Regions from separate parts of the Hornefia porci genome, predicted to be linked through region 2. Evidence: predicted binding sites of a transcription regulator. Region 2 holds the regulator's gene; each other region holds the start of a gene.
The links. Region 2 encodes HrcA, which represses chaperone genes, less so after heat shock. Its sites were predicted from a motif close to TTAGCACTCNNNNNNNNNGAGTGCTAA; they were not measured.
Positions count from the first base shown of each region.

Region 1: BHK98_RS04220 (Hsp20/alpha crystallin family protein) is a predicted target of HrcA. The motif match lies at 4,508-4,534, and genes of this name have one in related genera.
Region 3: BHK98_RS06110 (co-chaperone GroES) is a predicted target of HrcA. The motif match lies at 2,655-2,681, and genes of this name have one in related genera.

Region 1 is NZ_MJIE01000001.1:868,091-874,144, forward strand. Features, by position in the region: gene BHK98_RS04195 (pyridoxal phosphate-dependent aminotransferase) at 1-97, opposite strand, end outside; gene BHK98_RS04200 (indolepyruvate oxidoreductase subunit beta) at 94-672, opposite strand; gene iorA (indolepyruvate ferredoxin oxidoreductase subunit alpha) at 679-2,460, opposite strand; gene BHK98_RS04210 (winged helix-turn-helix transcriptional regulator) at 2,757-3,095, opposite strand; gene BHK98_RS04215 (LysE/ArgO family amino acid transporter) at 3,215-3,841, shown strand; gene BHK98_RS04220 (Hsp20/alpha crystallin family protein) at 3,934-4,362, opposite strand; gene BHK98_RS04225 (YibE/F family protein) at 4,660-5,814, opposite strand; gene BHK98_RS04230 (metallophosphoesterase) at 5,820-6,054, opposite strand, start outside.
Region 2 is NZ_MJIE01000001.1:1,084,438-1,090,491, forward strand. Features, by position in the region: gene dnaJ (molecular chaperone DnaJ) at 1-817, opposite strand, end outside; gene dnaK (molecular chaperone DnaK) at 1,068-2,954, opposite strand; gene grpE (nucleotide exchange factor GrpE) at 2,966-3,562, opposite strand; gene hrcA (heat-inducible transcriptional repressor HrcA) at 3,552-4,604, opposite strand; gene glpK (glycerol kinase GlpK) at 4,775-6,054, opposite strand, start outside.
Region 3 is NZ_MJIE01000001.1:1,281,137-1,287,190, forward strand. Features, by position in the region: gene BHK98_RS06100 (D-alanyl-D-alanine carboxypeptidase family protein) at 1-436, opposite strand, end outside; gene groL (chaperonin GroEL) at 672-2,312, opposite strand; gene BHK98_RS06110 (co-chaperone GroES) at 2,332-2,610, opposite strand; gene BHK98_RS06115 (DNA-3-methyladenine glycosylase family protein) at 2,748-3,647, opposite strand; gene BHK98_RS06120 (AIR synthase family protein) at 3,800-4,813, opposite strand; gene ligA (NAD-dependent DNA ligase LigA) at 4,806-6,054, opposite strand, start outside.

The sequences.
Region 1 (6,054 bases), 220 kb from region 2:
CCGGTCCCACGACCTGCGCCATTTTCTTTCCTTCCTCGAACATCTGCCGGATCACAGAGTTTCCGGCAACTCTCGGTTTCATATTTTCCGCGATCATTTCATCTGCTCCTTTCCGACAGCGAACGCCTTCAGGTTAAGCTCGACGAACTTCTCCTTTACTGTTTTGCGGATGATCTCCTCCCAGTCGATATCATCCAGTCCCATAGCCTGCACCAGCGCGCCCAGCAGAATCACGTTGGCCGCCTTCACGTTACCCAGCTCTTCCGCCTTTCGGGACGCGTCGATGACCACCACCTTCTTCGCCGTCCTCTGCAGCTCTTCAATCACATCCGGCGCGTATTCCTCCTCTCCGGTCAGCACCGTCATTGAAGGAATCTCCTCACTGTTCACCACCACGGTTCCGTCCGCGCGGATGTAATCCAGATTCCTCAGCGCCTCCATCTTCTCAAAGGAAACGATGATGTCGGCGGTTCCCTTCTCGATTACCGGCGACCATACCCGCTCCCTGCTGTATCTCACCTGGGAGGTCACGTCTCCTCCCCGCTGGCTCATTCCGTGAATTTCGCTCATCTTCACGTCATAGCCTTCCTCCATCAGTCCGATGGTCAGCATCTTTGCGGCAAGGATCGTTCCCTGTCCCCCGACTCCCGTCAGCAGTATATTCTTTGTCATCTCTCCTTACCTCCCTGTTTCCTTTGTGATAGCGTCCACAGGACATACCTGCATGCAGACGTCGCAGCCCACGCAATCCGCTCTGTTGATGCGCACCTTTTTCTCTTCCTTCTCAAAGATCAGCGCAGGGCATCCTGTACCCATGCAGGCGCGGCATCCAATGCATTTCTCCGGATCCACCGTGTCCTTCGTGCTGAACAGACCGTCGAATTCCTCCAGATCTGCTTCAGAGAATTTCTTCAGTACACAGGGCCAGCGCGTGATGATTACTGACGGCTCCTTCAGAGGCAGAAATTCATCCAGCGCCGCATCCACCGCCGCAAGGTCGTTGGGGTCGATCACCTTCACATGACGGATTCCGAGTGCCTTCACCAGCTCTTCTATGTCGATAACCGGCGCGGGCTCCATCTTCACGGTGAAGCCCGAACCCGGATTCTGCTGATGTCCCGTCATTCCCGTAATCCTGTTATCCAGAATGATATTAACGGTATCGCTTCCGTTGTACACCGTGTTGATCAGGGATTCCACTCCCGTATGGAAGAATGTGGAATCTCCCAGCACCGTCACTACCTTGCGATTCACTCCTGCGCGGTTGAACGCCTGCTGTGCTCCGTGGCCCACCGAGATGGATGCTCCCATGCACACTGTGGAATTCATCGCATTATACGGTGCTCCCGCCGCCAGCGTGTAGCAGCCGATATCTCCGCTGATCATGATGTCCTTTCTCTTCCCCAGACGGTAGAACAGTCCTCTGTGAGGGCATCCCGCACAGAGCGACGGCGGTCTGCGGATCACCTTGCTCCGGTCGTATTCCACCTCCGGCAGCGTGCTCCCGGTCAGGCTCTTCCGCAGTACGTCGGGCGTCATCTCCCCGTAAGGCGGGAAGGTGTCTTTTCCGTGCACCTCAAATCCCAGCCTCTGGCAGAATTCCTCAATGTACGGATCGTCTTCCTCCACGATGTACACCCGGTCCATTTTCTCACAGAATTCCCGGATCATCTTCTCCGGCAGCGGATTGGTGAATCCCAGCTTCAGGTAGGACGCCTCCTCACCGAACACCTCTCTGGCGTAATAATAGCTGACGCCGGAGGCGATCACGCCGGTCTTTGTTCCATTGATCTCCGCGTGGTTAAAGGGCGAGCGTTCACTGTACTCCGCAAGTTTCTTCATCCGCTCCTCGATCTGCACCCTGAGAATCCTCGAGTGCGCCGGCAGCGCCACATATTTCATCGGGTCCGGCTTCCATTCCTTCACCGGCACCTCCCGCCGTTCGCCGCATTCCACCAGAGACTTGGAATGACAGACACGTGTCACCATGCGGATCATGAAAATCACATTATAGCTCTCCGACAGCTCGAACGCCGTCTTCATCATATCCAGACACTCCTGGCTGTCCGCCGGCTCCAGCATCGGAATCTTTCCCATTTTCGCATAGTTGCGGTTATCCTGCTCATTCTGTGAGGAGAACATTCCCGGCTCATCCGCCGTCACGATCACCGCTCCTCCGTTGACTCCCATATAGGCGAACGTCATCAGCGGGTCCGCCGCCACATTGACCCCCACATGCTTCATGGACGCCATGCTCCGGACTCCCGCCATGGAGGCTCCGATCGCGGATTCCATCGCCACCTTCTCATTGGGCGCCCACTCCGCATAGATCTCATCGTATTTCGCGATATTTTCCAGGATCTCCGTGCTGGGAGTCCCCGGATAGGCTGACGCGTGTCTGACGCCCGCCTCATATGCTCCTCTCGCGATGGCCTCATCGCCTGTTAACAGTTTCTTCATCCTTGTCTTTTCCTCCTGCTATATTAAAGATGTTCTTTCCCGATTTTACCGTTCCTCGCAGACGGGTCTCCCTCCTGCGGCCGGCGACGCTGACAGCCGGCTGTCTCACGTCCTGTTTCTGCGGCGTTCGCCGCGGCGCTGCTGACAAACTGCCGTCAGCGCTCATTAGGTCCGACGGGGACTTAATGAGCAGACTCTATTATAATAGCACAAAATCCGGCTCCTGTTGCCTTTGTCACAAAAAAAATCTGTGTGAAAACGACCGGCTTTTTTCGATTCCCCGGCTGCACACGGAATTACCGTTCCGCCTCATACGCCTCATACCACTCAGACAGCTGGTCGAGAATCGGAATCAGTGCGTCGCAGGCTTCGGTAGTGCTGTATTCCACACGCACCGGCACCTCCATGTATTCTCTGCGTTCCACAAGCCCTACCGACTCCAGTTCCCTCAGCGCCCGGGCGAGCACTGTGTTCGACACGCCGTCCATGCGGCGTTTCAGTTCGTTGTAGCGGGTCGGCCCACCGTTGTTCAGCGTGCAGATGATCTGCATCTTCCACTTTCCTCCGATCAGATCCATGGAGCGGCTCAGGGGGCAGGTTTCCAGGCACGGACAATTGTAATGCGTTTCGATCATGGTCATCTCCTCCTTACCAGGTAACAAAAAAATGCGTTCTTGCGTTTTCTCTCCTGCTGCCATATTATATAAATAGCAAAAAGAAATCAAGTGCTAAATTACTACTTAGGAGAAAAATTATGAGCGCATTTATTCAGGGATACACTCTTGGCCTTGCCTATGTAATGCCCATCGGAACGCAGAACATCTTCGTCATCAATACGGCGCTGACTCAGCGGCGCAGTCGCATCTGGCTGACGACATTCTGCGTCTTCTTCTGCGACATCGTCTGCGCGCTGGCGTGCTTCTACGGCGTGGGAGGAATCATGCAGTCCTCACGCTGGCTGCAGCTGGCGGTTCTCGGCGCCGGTTCGCTGGTGGTCATGTGGATCGGATTTTCGATTTTCCGGGACAAAAGCACCATTGAGGGCGATGAGGGTAAATCTGAGCTTTCTGTCGCGAAGGTATTCACCACCGCCTGCTTCGTGACCTGGGCCAATCCGCAGGCGTGGATCGACGGAAGCATGATGCTGGGCGCCTTCCGCACCTCCCTGAACGGTGCGGACGGCACACGGTTCATCATCGCTGTCTGTCTCGCCTCCCTGTCCTGGTGGGTGGTGATGCCGACGGTTGTTTCGCTGCTCCAGTCCCGCATCAACAACAAAGTATTCCGCGCCATCAACATCATCTGCGGCGCGATCATCATGGTCTACGGGGCAAAACTGCTGGTCAGCTTTGTACGGCTGGCCGCCGTGATGTTCGGATAAGGGCTTTCACCCGTTAAACCCATGCCCTGTCCGGCGTACATACAGAAAAGGGGGCCGCGTGTTATGCGCAGCCCCCTTTCTGTATGGGAAAATTATCCTTCGATTGCAATGTATTTGTTCTGCTCGATCTCCGGTTTGGCCTCTGCCTTCGGCACATCGATTTTCAGAACGCCCTGATCGAATCTGGCCTTGATATCCTCCTGTCTGACGTCATCGCCGACATAGAAGCTCCTGGTGCAGGTTCCCTGGAATCTCTCTCTTCTGATGTAGGAACCGTCCTCGCCCTTCTCGTCATTGCTTGTGGACGTGGTCGCCTCTACCTGCAGAACGCCGTCATTCAACTGGATTTTAACATTGTCCTTGTCAAATCCCGGCAGATCCATATGCAGTTCATAATGGTCTCCGGCGTCTTTCACGTCGCTCTTCATCAAAGTGTTTTCTACACGGTTTCCACGGAACGGCGGGAAATCCATAAAATCATCGTTGAAAAATCTGTCTCCAAAAATGCTCGGTAACAACATAGTAAATACCTCCTTTTAATATCGGCATCTCTGCCTGTTTGTCTGTCTGTTCTGATCAGGTTCCCCTGATCTCTGTTAATCTCTGTCTCCCTATCTCTTTCTGTTTCCTTCGTTCCTCCTTACAAGTATCATTATACTCATTTTGTTAGCACTGTCAATAGGTGAGTGCTAATTTTTTAAAAAAGTTTTTTCGTTGCTTATTTCTGCATTTAATGTGTGCTGGATCCCCGAATATGCTTGAAATATCAATCATGCAGAGAGCATATTCGGCGGCCTTCTGCAGAGTTCCGAGAAGGTTTATCCGAAAACCCTGCGGCTCCATCGCACCGCTAACGCCGTCAGAAGCGCAGAAAACGGCACTGTCAGAATCACCGCTATTGCCGCGGTCATCCCTCCAAGCAGCTCAATGCTTATGAAATCCGCATTTATCATCTGGTTGAACTGATAGCCATAGGAAATTATCACCATCAGCGTCGTTATCACGGAGCCTGTGAACGCGAGGATCAGCGTCTGGCAGTTCGCTCCGGCCAGATCTCTTCCGATGTTCATTCCCGAACGAAAAAGCTCATCACTTCTGATGTCCGGTTTCTGTTCCCATATCTCAAACAGGACCGAAACCACCGACATCGCGATGTCTATCAATGCACCGAGACTTGACACCGCAATGCTGACAAAGAGCAGACCGGATACGCTGAGACCCGATTTCTGCCGGATCAGGATCAATTCCTCCGCCGCCTCCAAATTATATCCGTTTACATGCATGATTCCTGAGAAAACCACATATACGGCCGATGCCACGGCCATACCGAGAACCGTTGCCGCAACTGCGACCCATGTTTTCCGGCTCCAGCCGTTCAGCAGCGTCATGGCGCTGACGATAATCACCGTTACCGTGATGAATGTCACCCCCGCAGGTGAATACCCGTGAAACAGTGCCGGCAAAAGAAATCCCAGAATCATAACCATCGCAAAAGCAAGGCCGAGCAGTGAACGCAGTCCTTTGTGCCCCGCGACAGCAAGCAGCAGCACCGCAAATACTCCCACAAGAAGAATTCTTCCCAGAGTACGGTCGTAGTTATATATATTGTAGAACAGCTTAACTCCCGGGGAACCGTCAACCTTGACGATCACGCGGGTTCCTTTACGGCAGATAATATGATGCGTGTTAGTGACATCGTTGTCTATCGTGAGTTTTCTGCCCTTCAGCGTGCCCTGATCAATGTGAACCTCAAGCTTCTGGTATCCCAGTCTGCGCGCTCCCTCATTGTCTCTGGCGGTCAGCGATTCCTCCGCGACTCCGGTTACATGTCCCTTATAATAATTGAGTGAATCAGACTCATAGATCCGGCTGTCGACCGGATTTGCGTGGTTCCAGATCAGCACAGCAAGGACAATGACTGTCATTGCCCCTGCAGTTATCAGATCCTGTATTTTGTTATTTCTTTTCTTCATTAACTCTATCTGACTTTTACAGTCCTGCTTTCAGACCATTTACCATAGCAGGTTTTACCGTTCACTGTCTTATAGCCTCTGACCCGGACCTTGTATCTGCTGCCGGATTTCAGGCTTCTGATCGTTTTGGAGGTCCGGGTGCTCTTAATGCTCTTCCACTTGGAGCTTCCGGCCTTTCTGTAACTGATCTGATATTTTACGCCCTTTGCAAGCTTACTGTAACTGACAGAAATCTTTTTC
Region 2 (6,054 bases):
CATGCGGACGAACAGAAATCACGACATAGAAGTCGCCGTTGGGACCTCCGTTTTCTCCGGGGTCGCCCTGACCGCGGATAGGAATCACGCTGTCATTATCGACTCCCGCGGGAATATCGACCTTGATTTCAATCGTTTTCTTGACCTTTCCGCTCCCATGGCAGTCCGGACACGGCCTGTCAATAATCTTGCCGGTACCGCCGCAGTCCGGACAGGGACCGCTGCTCTGAAATCTGCCGAAGGGCGTGTTCTGCACCGTATGCACCTGGCCGCTGCCGCTGCACTTGGGGCAGGTCCTTTTCTCTGTTCCCGGAGCCGTTCCCTCGCCGTTACATTTGGGACACCTGACGAACTTCGTCACGCGCAGCGTTTTCTTTGTTCCAAACGCCGCCTCCTCGAAGCTGATCGTAATATTCTTCTGCAGATCTCTTCCCTTCCGCGGACCTGTTCTGCCGGCCGCCTCTCCAAAGCCGCCGCCGAAGCCCCCGCCGAACATATCGCCAAAAGCGCTGAAGATATCCTCAAACCCTCCTGCGCCGCCGCCGAAGCCTCCAAAGCCTCCGCCCGCGCCGCCGAAGCCCGCATTCGGGTCCACTCCCGCAAACCCGAACCGGTCGTATTTATCCTTCTTGTCAGGGTCTGACAGAATACTGTACGCCTCGTTTACCTCTTTAAATTTTTCCTCGGCGTCCTTATCCCCCGGATTCCGATCCGGATGATATTTCAGCGCCATTTTGCGAAAGGCCTTTTTGATTTCCTCTTCACTGGCGCCTTTCTTCAGGCCGAGGACCTCATAATAATCTCTTTTCTCTGCCATACCTCTCACCATCTAATAATACTATACCGTTAACCATAATGAACCGACGCCGCGAACCGGCGCCATACGCACCAAAATTTGCTCCGGCGGCAGGGCGTCTCCCCGCCGCCCGCAAGCAAATTCTCAAATTCAGTCATTCATTCCGCCGCTCGACTGCCGCACAGGATCGCAAGGCGGAAGCGAGGGCGCGTACTTCGGCGTACGTAACCGAGCGGCCGCCGCCGGGATCCGCAGCGGTGCGGAAAAAAGACTAGTTCTGCGGTTTGTCGTCATCCACGACAGTATAATCCGCATCCACAACATTATCGTCGTTTCCGGCCGGACCGGCACTGCCTGCGGCGCCGCCCATATTGGGTCCGGCTCCGCCCATTCCGCTCATGTCGGGGCCGGCGCCCTGGGCGCCCTGCTGCTGATACAGCTTGGCCGCGATGGAGTGGAATTTCTCGGTCAGGATTTCGGTCTTCGCCTTGATGTCGTCGGGATTGTTAGCCTCGAGCGCCTTCTTCAGATCTTCTTTGGCGGCTTCGACATCCTGTTTCTCGTTCGCATCGACTTTGTCGCCGAGCTCCTTCAGGGATTTCTCGGTCTCATAGACGAGGGTCTCGGCCTTGTTGCGGTCTTCGACCTCCTGTTTCCTCTTGGCGTCCTCGGCGGCGTACTGCTCGGCCTCCTTCACCTTCTGATTGATCTCCTCCTCGGACAGGTTGGTGGAGGAGGTGATGGTGATCGCCTGCTCTTTACCGGTCCCGAGGTCTTTGGCGCTGACGTTCACGATACCGTTGGCGTCGATGTCGAAGGTGACCTCAATCTGTGGGATTCCACGGGGCGCGGGTGCGATGCCGGTGAGCTGGAAGCGTCCAAGCGTGATGTTTCCGGCCGCCATCTCACGTTCACCCTGCATGACGTGAATGTCTACTGCAGTCTGATTATCCGCGGCGGTGGAGAAGATCTGGCTCTTCTTCGTCGGGATTGTGGTATTTCTTTCAATCAGTTTGGTCGCCACTCCTCCCAGAGTCTCGATGGACAGGGACAGCGGGGTAACGTCCAGCAGCAGCACGTCGTTGACCTCGCCGGTCAGAACGCCTGCCTGAATTGCCGCGCCGACCGCGACGCATTCATCGGGGTTGATTCCCTTGAACGGCTCTTTGCCGGTTACCTTCTTGACTGCGGCCTGCACTGCCGGGATTCTGGTGGAACCGCCGACCAGAATCACCTTGGAGATGTCGCTGTTGGACACTCCGGCGTCTGCCATGGCTTTGTTCATCGGCTCGATGGTCCGGTTGACCAGATCGGCGGTCAGCTGATCGAACTTGGCTCTTGTCAGATCCATGTTCAGATGGAGCGGACCGGCGTCGGTTACGGTGATGAACGGCAGATTGATGTTGGTGGTCTGCGCGCTGGACAGCTCCTTCTTCGCCTTCTCGGCCGCCTCCTTCAGTCTCTGGAGCGCCATTTTGTCCGCTCTCAGGTCGACGCCGTTTTCCTTGGCGAAGGTGTCTGCCATGTAGTTCATAACCGCATTGTCGAAGTCGTCTCCACCCAGGTGAGTGTCACCGTTGGTGGCCAGTACCTCGAACACGCCGTCGCCCAGCTCCAGGATGGAGACATCGAAGGTTCCGCCGCCCAGATCGTATACCAGGATTTTGTGGGATCCTTCCTCCTTGTCCAGACCGTACGCCAGAGAAGCGGCGGTCGGCTCGTTGATGATTCTCTTTACGTCAAGTCCCGCAATCTTTCCGGCGTCCTTGGTCGCCTGCTTCTGCGCGTCGGAGAAGTATGCCGGTACGGTGATGACGGCCTCTGTGACCTTCTCACCCAGATAAGCTTCAGCATCCGCCTTCAGCTTCCCCAGAATCATCGCGGAGATGTCCTGCGGGGTGTATTTCTTTCCGTCGATTTCAACGGTGTAATCCTCGCCCATATGTCTTTTAATTGAAGTGATTGTCCGTTCCGGATTGGTCACCGCCTGTCTCTTCGCGGTTTCACCGATCAGCCGTTCTCCGCTTTTGGCGAAGCCGACCACGGACGGGGTCGTTCTGTTCCCCTCTGCGTTTGTGATAACAGTCGGATCGCCGCCTTCCAGCACCGCGACGCAGCTGTTTGTGGTTCCAAGATCTATACCAATTACTTTAGCCATAATATTACCTCCTAATTATTGACCTTCACCATGGATGGCCTGATTACTTTACTGTTCAGTCTGTATCCCTTCTGCATGACTCCGGTGACCTTGCCGCTTTCATAATCCGCATTGTCCTCGGTCATGACGGCGTTGTGGAAATTCGGATCGAAATCCTCCCCCAGCGCCTTGATCTCTTCCAGCCCGGCTTTTTCCAGCACGCCGGACAGCTGTCTGAAGATCATCTCCATTCCTTCCGCGTAGCTCTCGTCCGCACACTCGTGGGAAAGCGCCCGCTCGAAGCTGTCCAGAACCTCCAGAAGTTGGGTGACGATTTTTTCGTTCGCATATGCGTAGATATCGCTTTTTTCCTTTTCCGTTCTCTTTTTGTAGTTCTGGAAATCCGCCATCAGACGCATATATCTCGCGTTCAGTGCTTCGTCCTCCTCCGGCTGCGGTTCGTTCTCCGGCTGTTTTTCCGTTTCCTCCTCCGGCTCCGGTTCGGCTCCCGCGTTAACATCCTCGTTCTGGGGATCCTCTGCGGGCGTTTCCTCCTTTTCCGGTTCAGCCGCCTTCTGCTCCTCCTTCTTCAGCTCTTCTTCGTAATTTTTTCTGTCTTCATTCGCCATCTTCTTCTCCCTCACCGCCTTCTAATCGAAATGTATTGTTCAGGTTCTCTGTCAGGTACTTCACAATGGAAGTGACCTCTCCGTACTTCATCCGGGTCGGTCCGATCACTCCGATCTTTCCGACCATTTCACCGTTCACATGATAGGTTGCCGTAATCAGCGAGCAGTCGTTCAGATCATCATCGCCGTTTTCTGTTCCGATGGTCACAATCATTCCATCGTCCCGGTCGAGAAGCTTCTTCGCGAATTCGTCTTTCCTGTCAAACAGGGAGACAAAGTTCTTCGCTCTGGTCAGATCGCTGTACTCCGGAATATCGAAGATATTGGAGAGCCCGTCCAGATACAGACGGACGTTCAGCATATCCGACAGCGTGCGCATGAAGTTCGGCATGATGTTCCCCGCCAGCTGGCTCAGCGCCTCGATGTCCGTCCGGAAGTCATCGATGATGTTTCCGGTCAGCACTTCCGTGATCGTCCTGCCTCGATAGTTGCAGGTGATATTCCTCGCCAGAATGTCCAGGGCTTCATTGGTATACGGAACCCTGAGCTTCAGCGCGGTATTGGAGATTTTCCCGCTCTCAGCCACGATCATCAAGATCACCGTCCGTTCATCCACCGGAAGCAGATTGACGAACTTGAGCTTATCCTCGTCCTTCTTCGGTGAAACCGCAAAGGACGCGAGATTTGTAATCTCTGACAGAAGCTCCGCGGCCCGCTGAATGGTCCTGTCGAACTCATCGATATCCGCCTTCAGCGTCTCGTTGATGAACTGCCGCGTCTGCGGTGAAATCTGAAAATCTCCCATCATATTGTTGACATACAGGCGATAGGCCTTGTCCGACGGAACGCGCCCTGCAGAGGTATGGGGATGCGTCAGGTATCCCATCTCCTCCAGATCGCTCATCTCGTTGCGGATCGTAGCCGGACTCACTGACATGTCTAACTTCCTGGAAAGAGTCCTCGAACCAACAGGCTCGGCCGTCTGAACATAGTCATTGATGATGGCCTGCAAAATTTTAAGTTTTCTTTCTGTTAATTCCATATTCATCTCTCCTTGTTAGCACTCGACTTGTACGAGTGCTAAACACTACATATAATGTACTACCACGAAACGTCGATGTCAACCATATTTCTCAAATATTTTTTTGTAAAATCACAGCAGGAAGGGAGTTTCACCTGATGTTCACAGACTCCTCACGCCGCGCACCGCCGCTAGGGACGTATCCAGCCCTGGGAGCGTTTCACCGCCTCCTGCCAGCCCGCCAGCTTTTCCTCCCGCTCAGACGCGCTCATCTGCGGTGCAAAGACCCGATCGACCTGCCAGTTGTTCCGGATATCCTTCTGATCCTGCCAGTACCCTGTCGCCAGTCCCGCCAGATAAGCCGCTCCCAGAGACGTGGTCTCAATGCATGCGGGACGGAGCACCTCGCAGCCCAGGATATCCGCCTGAAACTGCATCAGATAATTGTTCGCGCAGGCTCCTCCGTCGACCTTCAGTGCCGGAAGTCTTTCTCCCATATCACGGGACATCGCTCCCAGCAGATCATAGCACTGGAACGCCATGGATTCCAGAGTCGCCCGCACCAGATGGTTCCTGCCCGCGCCCCGGGTGATTCCGAAAATCGATCCTCTGGCGTAGGGATCCCAGTATGGCGCTCCGAGGCCTACAAAGGCCGGTACCACGTAAATTCCGGCCGAATCCGGCACAGACATGGCCATACGCTCAGACTCCGCCGCATCATCCAGAATATCCAGTTCATCCCGAAGCCACTGAATTGCCGCTCCGCATACAAAGACCGATCCCTCCAAGGCGTACTCCACAGGGCCTCCTGCGTCCAGCCCCCACGCAATGGTCGTCAGCAGCCCGTTTCCTGATTTCACCGGCGTGTTCCCCGTATTCATCAGCAGAAAATTTCCGGTGCCGTAGGTACTCTTCGCCTCTCCCGGACTGAAGCAGGTCTGGCCGAACAGCGCCGCCTGCTGATCACCCGCGGCGCCTGCGATGGGAACAGGCCCGCCGAACAGCTCCGGCATCGTCTCTCCGTAAACGCAGCTGGAAGGCACGGGTTCCGGAAGCATGCATTTCGGGATATCCAGGATTTTCAGGATCTCTTCATCCCAGCAGAGATCGTGAATATTAAACAGCATCGTTCTCGATGCATTGGAATAATCCGTCACGTGAACCTTTCCGCCGGTCATCTTCCAGATCAGCCAGGTCTCGACGGTTCCAAACAGAAGCTCCCCCGCCTCTGCCCGTTCACGGGCTCCCGGCACGTTTTCCAGAATCCAGCGGAGCTTGGTCGCACTGAAGTAAGCGTCCAGCAGGAGTCCTGTCCTGGACCGGATCCGCTCCACCAGCGCTTTGTCCTCCGCAAGCTCATCACAATATCCCGCCGTGCGCCGGCACTGCCATACAATGGCCCGGCAGACCGGCTCTCCCGAGACTTTGTCCCACACCACCGTGGTCTCCCGCTGATTGGTGATTCCGACAG
Region 3 (6,054 bases), 200 kb from region 2:
CGTAGATCAGGTACCGGACCTTCATCTTCTCCCCCTTTTTCAGGTAGAGCTTGCTCTCCATCACCTTTGTGTCGGCCTTTGAGGCGGTGAATACAGTGTCAAGTGTGATTTTTCCGTCGTCGACGGCCTTCATCGTGAGATAGACGGTCATCAGCTTGGTGGTGCTCAGGGGATCGAGGCTTTCATTGATATTTTTGGCGTACAAAATCTGATTCGTCCCGCTGCAGAGAACCATCGCGCCTTCCGCGGACACCTCCGGCTTTTCGGCTGCGGATTCATAAGTGGAGACCGCGGAAGCGGTTCCGTCTGCGCTCTTCGCCCGATCTGCAGCGTCTGCACCGCTCTGCGCGGCAAAAATATCGCTCGGCGTCAGCATGACCGCCAGCGCCAGTGCGGCCGCAAGAAGCTTCTGTTTTCTCTTTTTCGTGATATTCATATTACCATTATATCGCAGCCGGCGTTTCGTGTCCATATTCAGCTTGATGCGAGGCCGGCGGGCGCATCCACTCGGTGAAAAGTCGGAGGCGAGGCCGGCGAAGCGCCGCCGAAAGCACAAAAGAGACTGTGCCCCGGGAGTCCGGAGCGACTCCCGTTACGGGAGCCTTCCGGATTCCTGAAGCCGCAGCCTCTTTATCTGTCCGTATCTCGTTTTCAGTGAGGAGCGGAGTGACTTACATCATGCCGCCCATTCCGCCCATTCCGCCGCCGGCCGGCATTGCCGGAGCCGCAGGAGCGTCTTCCTTGATGTCCACAATTCCTGCCTCTGTCGTCAGCAGCATCGCAGATGCGGACGCAGCGTTCTGAATTGCAGATCTCGTAACCTTGGCAGGATCGACGATGCCTGCCGCGATCATGTCCACATATTCCTCTGTCGCAGCGTTGAAGCCATATCCTGCCTTCTGCTTCTTGACCTCGGCCACAACGACACTTCCCTCGAAGCCGGCGTTCTCGGCAATCTGTCTGACCGGCTCCTCCAGAGCTCTGACAATAATCTGTCCGCCGGTCTTCTCGTCGCCTTCCAGTCCTTCAACATAGTCCGCGACTGCCGGAATAGTGCTGCACAGAGCGACGCCGCCGCCGGAGACGATGCCCTCCTCAACTGCGGCCTTTGTCGCATTCAGAGCATCCTCAATTCTCAGTTTTCTCTCCTTCAGTTCGGTTTCTGTAGCTGCGCCGACCTTGATGACAGCTACGCCGCCGCTGAGCTTCGCCAGTCTCTCCTGCAGCTTCTCTCTGTCAAAGTCAGAATCAGATTCCTCAACCTGTGCCTTGATGGAGTTCACTCTCGCGTCGATCGCGGATTTCTCGCCCGCGCCGTTCACGATTGTGGTGTTGTCTTTGTCAACCTTGACGGTTCCTGCCTGCCCCAGCATATCCACTGTGGCTTCCTTCAGATCGTAGCCGACCTCCTCGCTGATTACCGTACCGCCGGTGAGAACAGCGATGTCTTCCAGCATGGCCTTTCTCCTGTCACCGAAGCCCGGAGCCTTGACTGCCACAACATCGATCGTTCCGCGCAGCTTGTTGACCACCAGAGTCGCCAGAGCTTCGCCCTCAACATCCTCCGCGATGACCAGCAGCTTTCTGCCCATCTTGACGATCTGCTCCAGCAGCGGCAGCAGATCCTGAATGTTGGAAATCTTCTTGTCCGTAATCAGGATATACGGGTTCTCAAGAACAGCTTCCATCTTTTCAGTGTCGCTTACCATATACGGAGACAGATATCCTCTGTCAAACTGCATACCTTCCACAACGTCCAGTGTTGTTCCCAGTGATTTGGATTCTTCAACTGTGATGACGCCGTCCTTGCCGACCTTTTCCATTGCCTCCGCAATCAGCCCGCCAATCTCGGTATCGCCTGCGGAAACGGATGCGACCTGCGCGATGCTTTCCTTGGTCTCTACCGGCTTGGACACCTTCTTGATTTCCTCGACCGCTTTGTCTACCGCGCCCTGGATTCCTCTCTTCAGAACCATCGGGTTCGCACCGGCAGCCAGATTCTTGAAGCCCTCTCTGATAATCGCCTGCGCCAGCAGAGTTGCTGTGGTCGTTCCGTCGCCTGCGACATCATTCGTCTTGGTGGCGACTTCCTTCACCAGCTGTGCTCCCATGTTCTCCACGGAATCCTCCAGCTCGATTTCTCTTGCGATGGTAACGCCGTCGTTGGTGATCAGCGGCGATCCGTAGGATTTGTTAATCAGAACGTTTCTGCCCTTGGGGCCCAGTGTGATTTTAACTGTATCCGCAAGCTTGTCTACGCCGGCCTGCAGTTTTCTTCTCGCGTCTTCTCCGTAAAATACTTCTTTAGCCATTTTTTCGTACCCCCTGTAATTACTCTACGACCGCCAGAATGTCTCCCTGGCTCATAATCGTGTACTCTTCGCCTTCATACTTAACGTCAGTTCCCGCATATTTGGAAAAGACGACCTTGTCTCCGGCCTTCAGTTCCATTTCCTCGTCCTTGGTTCCGGGGCCCACCGCGACGACTTCAGCCATCTGCGGCTTTTCCTGCGCGGAACTCGTCAGGATGATGCCGCCCTCGGTCTTTTCCTCAGCCTCGAGCTTCTTGATTACGACTCTGCTTCCCAGCGGTTTGATGCCAAAACTCATTTTCCTTACCTCCATTTATATTATTTCTATTGTTTACGATTCTGTTAGCACTCACTTTATACGAGTGCTAACCAACAGTTATATTGTATGACCTGGCGCACTTAATGTCAATCTTTTTTTGAAAAAAAATAAAAAAATCACAGGCTCCTCATATAGTAGAACAGATACTGCTGAGCAAACCCTCCGAATTCCCCGAATTCTGCGGTCGCAAACGCTTTCATGCCCTTCACATCCTCTTCACGGAAGCCGTAGAGCTCGTGCATGACCCGGCGCACCCAGACGTCTATGGGGAAGCTGTCATACCTTTTCATTCCGAACAGCAAAATACAATTCGCCACCTTCGGGCCTACGCCGCTGAGGGACAAAACCTGCTCCGCCGTCTGCGGCAGGCCCTGCTCCGCCACCTGCCTTGCCGTTTCGATGACATACCGTGCGCGGTAGCCCAGCCGCGCCGGCGCGAGGTCCTCCGGCTCCAGCGCCGCCAGCGCCCGGGCACTCGGAAAGTCCGCATATTGGTCCCCGGCCGGCCCGGCATTCTGCCCGGATGCTCGCAGACATTCCTGTCCGGGCGCCCGCTGTCCCGCCTGTCCGGGCGCCCGCCGGTTCTCCCCGCCCTCCGGCGCTGCCTCGGCCAGCCGGCATAGACGCTCAATACAGCCCTTGATTCTCGGAATATTGTTGTTCTGCGAAATAATAAAGGAAACGATAACCTCCCAGAGATCCTGCCGGAGGATCCGGATGCCGGAGCCCCATTCACAGGCCCTGGCCATCACCGGGTCTTTTTCGGACAGAATTTCTTTAATCCGGCCGTAGTCCCGGTCCAGATCCAGATACGGCCGCCAGATTGTGTCAAACTCTTCCTTTGTACAGGGAGTGACGGTGAGGGAATCTCCCCGCTGCTCCATCGTCACGCGACGGCCCATAGCCATGCCCGAATAAATGCCGGGCCCCGTTTTGTTCCAGCGAAAACACTGGCCACAGTCGAAGATGTGGTCAAGCTGAAAGTCTTTCAGATTTCTGATTGTATAACTGTTCATCGTTTCCTCTCACTCTGGATGAGATCCGGCAGGCACCGGCTGCTCGCGGGTCTTAGATATCGGCCGCTCGTAGGTCTCGAATGCCGGCCGCGGTCTCGGCTGCTCGCGAGTTCTGTGTACGGGCCGCTCGCGGACTGCGGCTTCCCGGCGTCTCAGCGGTTTATGACCTTGTAAAGCTCATCGGCGCGGGGAGGGGCAATCTCCGATTCCTGTCCCTGCGGATCGATCTGGGTGATGCCGTGCTCCGCGCCGCAGATTTTTCCGATGATGGCAGACTTGATGTTCACATCGATTTTATGGTATTCCGTCACAATCTTATACGCCTTCGACGGGGGTGCGACGATCAGCATGCATCCGCTGGAAATCAGCCGCAGCGGGTCGATTCCGTAATGGGCGGCGATTTTCTCTGTCACCGGATCCACATGGATGGCCTCCAGCTCTACCTCGGCGCCCAGCCCGGAAATATGGCACATCTCCCAGACAGCTCCCAGGATCCCGCCTTCCGTCACATCATGCATACCCGACGTGCCGATGCGGCCGGCCGTAACGCCGTCTTTCACCACGCTGACGTCCCGGATCATGCCCTGTGCCCTCCGCAGCTCCTGCGGCGTCAGAACGCCGGTCAGTTCCTCCGCTCTTTCCGTGGCGATGATTCCGGTTCCTTCCAGTCCCGCGCTTTTTGTCATCAGAATCATATCTCCCGGCCGCATATTCCGGGCGCTGGCCGATTCTCCCGCGATTCCCCGGCCGAAAGCGGTAGAGACGATTACAGGCTGATTCACTGCGGGGGTAACCTCTGTGTGACCGCCGATGATTTCAACGCCGGCTTCTTCTGCCGCGGTTCCGGCCTGCGTCATGATGGTCTGCACATCGCTTTCCGTCGTTCCCACCGGCAGCATCACCGCCAGAGTGATTCCGAGGGGTTCAATCCCGTTGCTGGCCACGTCGTTGCAGGAGATGTGAATCGCCAGGCGCCCGATGTTCTTTACGTCCGCGGTAATCGGATCGGTGGACACCACGCATTCATATTCCCCGTAATCGATTACGGCGCAGTCCTCTCCGATTCCGGCCCGGGTTTTCACCTCCGGCCGACGGTATCTGATTTTATCGATTACAATACGCTGCAGAACGTCGCTGTCCAGCTTGCCGATTTTCAGTTCAGCCATTGGTGATCTCTCCTTCCGCGATCCATTTCCGGACCGTATCTTCATTGATAATCGGAACGCCCAGTTCATGAGCCTTCCTGTTTTTCCCTGACGTGGAATTCACATTGTTATTAATCAGCCAGGACGTTTTGCCGCTGACGGAGCCGGCTACCTTCCCGCCGGCCTTCTCGATTTCCGCCTTCAGCGCATCCCGGTTCTCATAATACTCCAGCGAGCCGGTGATCACAAAAGTCATGCCCTGAAAGACCTCGCCCCGGGTTTCCTCTGTTTCATCCAGAACGAGAACCTCCAGCAGATCTTCAAGAATCTTCTTTTTCTCCGGATTCTGAAAAAAGGAGACATAGGCCTGTGCCATGATTTCGCCGACGCCGTCGATGGCCGTCAGTTCCTCTATTGTCATGGACTGGATCTTTTTCCAGTTACTGTGGGCCGCCCGGGCGATCAGTCCGGCGTTCGCTGCACCGATTCCCGGAATTCCGAGGGCGTAGAGAAGCCTCTCCGGCGTGGTTCTTCGAGCCCGCTCCGCGGAGGCCGTCAGATTCTCGAAAGATTTTTCTCCGAAGCCCTCCATCTCCGTTATCTCCGTGCGGTACCGGTCCAGCCGGAAGAGATCCGAGAATTCCCGGACAAGTCCTCTGGAAATCAGCTTCTCCAGCGTGGCTTCGCTGAGCCCCTCAATGTTCATCGCGTTCCGGGACACAAAGTGACTGAAGCTTTTAAGCTGCTTGGCGGGACACTGCGGGTTCGTACAGTACAGAGTGCTGACCCCGCTGTCGCTGCGGATCTCAGTCCGCCCGCCGCATACGGGACAGACCTCCGGAACCGCGATGCTGTCGCTTCCCGTCAGATTTTCAGAGATCTGCGGGATAATCATATTTGCCTTATACACCCTGATCCTGTCCCCGACGCCCAGCTTCAGTTCCCGCATGATGCTGATGTTGTGAACAGAAGCCCGGGAAACCGTGGTCCCCTCCAGCTCGACCGGGTCGAAGACCGCCACCGGATTGATGAGACCTGTGCGCGAGGCGCTCCACTCAATTTCCCGAAGAACCGTTTCCTCCTGCTGATCCTCCCATTTGAAGGCGATGGAATCCCGCGGAAATTTCGCGGTGGTTCCCAGCGACCGCCCGTATTCGATGTCATCATAAATCAGCACCAGACCGTCGGATGGAAAATCGTTGGTCTTAACCTGTTCCTCGAACCGGTCGATGGTTTCCGGAAGGTTCGTCTTATCCACATGA